DNA from 2 places in the Protofrankia symbiont of Coriaria ruscifolia genome. Region 2 is predicted to be linked to the other one. Evidence: predicted binding sites of a transcription regulator. Region 2 holds the regulator's gene; the other holds the start of a gene.
The links. The regulator LexA, encoded in region 2, represses DNA repair genes until DNA is damaged. The targets are predictions, from matches to a motif close to CGAACNNNNGTTCG.

Region 1: ruvC (crossover junction endodeoxyribonuclease RuvC) is a predicted target of LexA. The motif match lies at 1,761-1,774, and genes of this name have one in related genera.

Annotation. Positions count from the first base shown of each region.
Region 1 is NZ_CAAAFR010000115.1:52,494-55,875, reverse strand. It holds gene CV1CTNOD_RS14110 (YebC/PmpR family DNA-binding transcriptional regulator) at 1-532, shown strand, start outside; gene CV1CTNOD_RS14105 (alpha/beta hydrolase) at 604-1,590, opposite strand; gene ruvC (crossover junction endodeoxyribonuclease RuvC) at 1,957-2,490, shown strand; gene ruvA (Holliday junction branch migration protein RuvA) at 2,490-3,236, shown strand; gene ruvB (Holliday junction branch migration DNA helicase RuvB) at 3,246-3,382, shown strand, end outside.
Region 2 is NZ_CAAAFR010000173.1:29,829-33,210, forward strand. It holds gene CV1CTNOD_RS18970 (vitamin B12-dependent ribonucleotide reductase) at 1-67, opposite strand, end outside; gene nrdR (transcriptional regulator NrdR) at 159-620, opposite strand; gene CV1CTNOD_RS26965 (LysM peptidoglycan-binding domain-containing protein) at 729-875, opposite strand; gene lexA (transcriptional repressor LexA) at 1,305-2,069, shown strand; gene miaA (tRNA (adenosine(37)-N6)-dimethylallyltransferase MiaA) at 2,087-3,001, shown strand; gene CV1CTNOD_RS18995 (EAL domain-containing protein) at 3,049-3,382, shown strand, end outside.

The sequences.
Region 1 (3,382 bases), on a different contig from region 2:
CGAGCTTGCCGGCGGGGCCAACTACGAGGAGATCACCTACGAGGCGTACGCGCCGAACGGGGTGGCCGTGCTCGTCGAGTGCCTGACCGACAACCGCAACCGGGCCGCCTCCGACGTCCGTGTGGCCATCACCCGCAACGGCGGCAGCGTCGCCGATCCCGGCTCGGTGTCATACCTGTTCAACCGTAAGGGCGTCGTCCTCGTCGCAAAGACGCCTGGGCTCGGTGAGGACGACGTCCTGACCGCGGTTCTCGACGCCGGTGCGGAGGAGGTCGACGACCTGGGCGACGCCTTCGAGGTCGTCTCGGAGGCGACGGACCTCAACGCGGTGCGCCTCGCGGCTGCCGGGGCGGGGCTCACGGTGTCCTCAGCGGACCTTTCCTGGTTGCCCAGTGTCAGCGTGCCGCTGGAGGAGGAGACTGCGCGCAAGGTCCTCAAGCTCGTCGAGGCGCTCGAGGACCTCGACGACGTCCAGAACGTCTGGTTCAACGCTGACATCTCCGATGAGATCATGGAGCTGGTGTCGGCCTGACCGCGTTCTCGGCGCCGCTGTGGTTCTCGGTGGCCACGTGGTTCTCGGCATCACCGTGTTCTCGGGTGTGGTCAGTCCGTGGCCCGGTCGCGGATGCATTCCTCGGCAAAGGACAGCGCCCGCAGATGGTAGGAGCGAGCCGCCCACCCCAGGCTGAGGTTATGGCCCGCTCCGCGCTGCCGGACCAGTTCGAAGTGGGGCGCGGCGCTGAACGCGGCACGGATCTCGGCCTCCATCGTCTCGCCGACATCCCACCAGTACTCGTGGTCGGCAAGCGTCCAGCGGACCGGCACCCGCACCCGTGGGCCCAGCAGGGGCAGCATCTGCGGCCACCTCGTGGCATCGGATGCCTCACCGACCGGCACGGGGACCGCCGGTGCCACGCCCAGGAGGAACGTGCCGGACGGGTAAAGGTGCTCCGGCCCCCAGAACAGCTTGCGGGCCGCGATGGCGCGCTGCCTGTGGGTCTCAGCCACGCTGCCGCCGGTGACGCTGAGCTGCAGCGACCACAGATCGTCACGGTATCGTGCCGCCACCCCGGAGACGTCGATTCCGAGCAGGCTGCTGCCGCGCTCGTCCGCGGCGAGTGACACCGACAGCATCGTGCCGAACGAATGGCCGATCAGGAACAGGCCCGCTCCCACGGCGTGGGACGCCGCGAAGGTCTCCAGCGCCCGCCAGGTGATGGCGGTCTGTGCGGCCAGCGTCTGCTGGGCTGGCTCCAGACCCGCCGAGGCGCCGTAGCCGGGACGGTCCAGCGCCAGCACGCTGAATCCCAGGGTCGCGCCGATGGTCAGCAGGGACAGGTCCGGGTGCGCGCGGCCGTGGAAGTAGGACGCGCGCATCCCCCCACCAGGCAGGCCGACGACGACGGCCCGCGGCTCACCGTCGGGTTCGGCCAGCAGCCCGGACAGCTCCACGTCGCCGGCATCGAGGCGGACGTGCCGCGCGCGGATCGGCCCGTGCGCACGCGGCGGTTGCCCGCTCCCATGTTCGGCTGCCGATCCGGCTGCCGATCCGGTCGCCGCTTCGGCGCCGGTCGCGGCATCGGAGCCCATGCGTGGACCTCTTTCCCGGCAGGGCGCCGACAGTCTCCTCAGTGCGCCAACGGTCACCTCACCATATGCCGATCTGTGCTGGGCCGATGGCCGGCTGTGGCATTCCGAAGCGCCGGTTGATTCCGCCCTTGAGCTGCGAGGGGTTTGCCGGGCGGGCGTGTCGCTACACTCGAACAGGCGTTCAGACGTGTCACAATCGTGGCGAACCGCCAGGAGGGCCAGTTCTTCGGGCCACTGGAGGGCCGAAGACTGCGCGATCATGTTTTTCGCGTCGCCGGGAGGCCTAAATCCTCAGGCCACTTGGCGGTCACGATGTCCGACGGATGGTCGGGCTGTTGGTCAACGAGCTGGTTGGGGAGGGTGCCGGTGTTGGTGCTGGGGGTCGATCCGGGGCTTACCCGTTGCGGTCTCGGGGTCGTCGACGGCGGGCCGGGCCGGCAGACGTCCCTGGTCGAGGTCGGTGTGCTGCGCACTCCTGCTACCGACGACGTCGCCTCCCGGTTGTGGGCGCTCGAACGCGGCCTCGGCGAGTGGATCGACCGGCACAACCCCGATGCGGTCGCGGTCGAGCGGGTGTTCAGCCAGGCCAACGTCCGGACGGTCATGGGTACCGCCCAGGCCGGGGCGGTGGCGATCGTCACTGCGGCACGCCGTGGTCTACCGGTCGCACTGTATACCCCTAGTGAGGTAAAAGCTGCGGTCAGTGGCAGCGGTCGGGCGGACAAGGCTCAGGTCACCTTCATGGTGAGCCGCCTGCTGAAGCTGTCCGACCCGCCGCGCCCGGCTGATGCCGCCGACGCCCTGGCCCTTGCTCTCTGTCACTTGTCGCGGGGGCCGGCGCTCGCCAGGATGCGGGCGGCCGTCAGGCAGGCCCCTGCGGTCCCCGGCGGGAGCCTCTGATGATCGCGTCCGTGTCCGGGACGGTTGCCGCCCTGTCCCCCGAAGCCGCCGTCGTCGAGGTGGGTGGGGTCGGTCTGCTCGTCCAGTGCACCCCTGCGACCCTCGCCCGGCTACGGGTCGGGCAGGACGCGCGGTTGGTCACCACGCTGGTCGTCCGGGAGACCGAGCTGACCCTCTACGGTTTTGCCGACGCCGACGAGCGCGACGTCTTCGAGACCCTGCAGGGAGCCTCTGGGGTCGGTCCCAGGCTTGCCCAGGCCGTGCTCGGCGTCCACAGCCCGGACGGCGTGCGCCGTGCGGTCGCGGGGGAGGACCTCACAGCCCTGACGAAGGTGCCTGGTATCGGTCGTAAGGGCGCGCAGCGCATCATCCTCGATCTCAAGGACCGGCTCGGGCCTCCCGCGCCCGCTGCGGGGGATGGCGGCCCTGCCACGGGCGGGGTTACCGGCGGCGATGGCGTCGTGCCGCCCGCGGGCGCCGGCGTCACCGTCGCCGAGCAGGTCCGCCTCGCGCTGCTCGGGCTCGGCTACACCGCGCGGGAGGCCGATGACGCCTTGGCCGCGGTCTGGACCGGTAACGGGCCCGGCGGTAACGGGCATGACCGCCGTGCGGACCAGGACGCTCATGGTGACCCGGAGGCCGCCGCCGGTGCCGGCACCGGCGGCGGTGGCGCCGGCCGAGACGAGGCGCCGGATCCCGTGGGTGTGCTACTGCGCCGGGCCTTGGCCGCCCTGCGACCCCGGTAAGGGCAGCCGATGGATGCCGAGGGTCTGGTCTCGCCGGTGGCCGAGCCGCAGGAGCGTGCCTTCGAGGCCGGCCTGCGTCCGGGGACGTTGGCGGAGTTCGTCGGCCAGCAGAAGGTCCGCGAGCAGCTCACGATCATGCTTGAGGG
Region 2 (3,382 bases):
GTCGCACCTTCAGGCCGGCGGCCTTGGTGGCGGACTTGCTCGCTTTCGTGCCACGGTTGTCGGTCATGGCGCTCCTCGTCTGGCGTCGGTCGGATGGTGTCTCTCACCGGCTGTCTGACGTGTCGTGCTGTCTGACATGTCGTGTCAGGGGTACGTGGCTACGACGGCGACTGCCTGGCCTGCCCCCGCAGATCGGCGATCGCCGTCTCGAAGTCCTCCAGGGAGCCGAAGGACAGATACACCGACGCGAACCTCAGGTAGGCGACCTCGTCGAGCTCCCGCAGCGGCCCAAGAATCGCCCGGCCGATCTCGTCCGAGGGAACCTCGGCAGCCCCCGACGCACGCAACGTGTCCTCGACCAGCTGTGCGAGCTGGGCCAACGCGTCCGCCTCGACCGGTCGACCCTGACATGCCCGGCGCACGCCCGCGATCACCTTCCCGCGACTGAACGGCTCGGTGACACCGCTGCGCTTGATGACTCGTAGTGACGCCTCTTCGATCGTCGTGAAACGCCGGCCGCAGGACGGACACGATCGACGTCGACGAATCGCGGCGCCCTCCTCAGCCTCCCGACTGTCGACAACCCTGCTGTCGGGGTGTCGACAGAACGGACACCGCACGGACAACCCCCAAGATTTTGTCGACTTACAGCCACGTAACTACAAGATGTTGTGGTCAACAGTAGGACTGGACACCACGACCTGGCAAGTCGCCAGCGCGTGGGCCCCTCATGGCAAACGGAGCGTCTGACCAGGGACGAGATCGATCGTCTCAAGCCGGTTCAGACCGGCCAGGCGCGCCACGCCCACCCGGGTGTCACCGTCGGGAGCCAGCACGCGGGCGATACCCCACAACGTCTCCCCGGGCCGAACCACGTGAACGCGAGTTGCTCCGTCACCCCTGGTCGGCGCGGCCGACGACGTCACCCGGGCTACGGATAGAACCAGGCAGGACACCGCCATAACAAGGATAACCAGGACAACTCGACCCCGCCCGGTCAGCCTCAACGGGGGCTCAGCCGACCTCTGCACCATCCACCTCCCCAACTTTCACCAGCACGTGCCACTTCCAACAACATGATCATCGAACACCTGTTCGATCGAATATCTGGTTGAGTTTGTACCGCACGGCTCCGACAGAATCGTCATGACACGCTCGAACAGGCGTTTGAGATATTCAGTCGCGGCGGTTACGGTCGTAGCGATCAGATCCAGGTCGTGACCGCCAGCTCCGGTTCACGGCAAAACGTCAGGTATGCCGGGATCGGAGTCTGCCATGACCGACAACGAAGGAGAGCGGCAGGCATGACCACCGACCAGAACCGCACCCGCCGTGGCCGGCCCCCACGTGGCTCCGTACGCGACCTGCCGGATGGACCGGCAAACGCCTCGGCCCTGACACCCCGCCAGCGCAAGGTGCTTGAGGTGATCCGCAACGCCGTCGAGCGCCGAGGATACCCGCCGAGCGTGCGTGAGATCGGTGATGCGGTGGGGCTCACGAGCACCAGCAGCGTCGCGCACCAGCTGAAGACGCTGGAGGAGAAGGGCTTCCTGCGTCGCGACCCCCACCGCCCACGGGCCATGGAGGTCCTGTCCGCGCAGGCGCCGGTACGACCGGTGGTACGGGAGGCTCCTCCCGTCGGCACGCCCATGGAAGGCCTGCCGGCGACCGACGCCACGCCGGACGCTCCCGCGCAGGCGGCGTACGTACCGGTCCTCGGCCGTATCGCGGCGGGCGGCCCGATTCTCGCCGAACAGGCAGTCGAGGACGTCTTCCCGCTCCCCCGCGAGATCGTGGGCGAGGGCACGCTGTTCACCCTGCGGGTCATCGGTGATTCCATGGTCAATGCCGCGATCTGCGACGGTGACTGGGTGGTCGTCCGCCAGCAGCCGGTCGCGGACAGCGGCGAGATCGTCGCCGCGATGATCGACGGTGAGGCGACGGTCAAGACGCTGCGCCGCCGTGACGGCCACGTGTGGCTCGAACCGCAGAACCCGGCTTATGCTGACATTCCGGGTGACAGTGCGACGATCCTCGGCCGGATCGTCGCGGTCCTTCGTCGGGTCTGATCCTCCCGGGGGTGAACATGGACGTAGGCGTCGACCGGCGCACAGCCGGTCGGGTCGTGACTGTCGTCGGGCCGACAGCGGCCGGCAAGAGCGACCTGGCGATCAGTCTGGCCGTCGAACTGGGCGGGGAGATCGTCAACGCCGATTCCATGCAGCTCTACCGAGGCATGGACATCGGTACCGCCAAGATGCCGCCGGAAGAACGAAGAGACATCCCTCACCACCTGCTCGACGTCTGGGACGTCACCCGTGCCGCTGACGTGGCGTCCTACCAGAGGCTGGCCCGAGGGGTCATCGACGATCTTCTGACTGTCGGCCGCACGCCGGTGCTCGTGGGCGGATCAGGGCTCTACGTCCGGGCCGTCATCGACGACCTCGCCTTTCCCGGCACCGACCCGGCTGTCCGGGCGCGCCTGGAACGGGAGCTGTCCGAGCGGGGCGCGACCGCGCTGCACGCCGATCTCGCTGCGCGGGCACCGGCCGCGGCCGCCGCCATCCTGCCCGGTAACGGCCGCCGCATCGTGCGTGCGCTGGAGGTGGTGGAGCTCACCGGCAGCTTCACCGCCTCCCTGCCGGAACCCCGCTCGATCTATGACGTGGTTCAGATCGGCGTCGACCATCCGCAGCTCGACGCGAGGATCGCCGACCGCGTGGCGGGCATGTGGGCCGCCGGCATGGTCGAGGAGGTCCGGGCACTCACCGGCACGGGCCTGCGGGACGGTCCCACCGCATCCCGGGCGGTGGGCTACGCCCAGGTTCTCGCCTGGCTCGACGGCGCGCTCGATTCGGCCGAGTCGGCCCGGCTCGCGACAATTGCCGCGACGCGCCGATTAGCTCGCAGACAAAGGTCGTGGTTTCGGCGCGATCCTCGCATAATCTGGCTGGACCGTCCCGACGTCGAACAGGTGGCGGGCATGGTCGGCTCGGCCTGACGTGCGACGGGCCCGCGGCCCGTTCTTCCCGTCGTCTGGAGACATCTGTGACCGCGATCGAGTTGAACCTCGTCCCGGCCCTGTGTGCCGCGTTTGACGACGGGTCGTTACAACTGCATTACCAACCCGAGGTCGACCTGCGCAACGGGTCGGTTCCCGCGATGGAGGCGTTCCTGCGGTGGCAACATCCCGACCAGGGGCTGATGAACCCGTCGCAGTTCATGCCGGTCGCCGAAGCCGCTGGCCTGTCCGAACAGGTCGGCCGCTGGGTGTTACGGACCGCTGTGGCTGAGGCACGGACATGGCACGAAATGGCTGCGGGAACCGCGATTCGCCCACCCCGACTGTGGGTGAACGTGACCGCCGACCAGCTGACCCGAC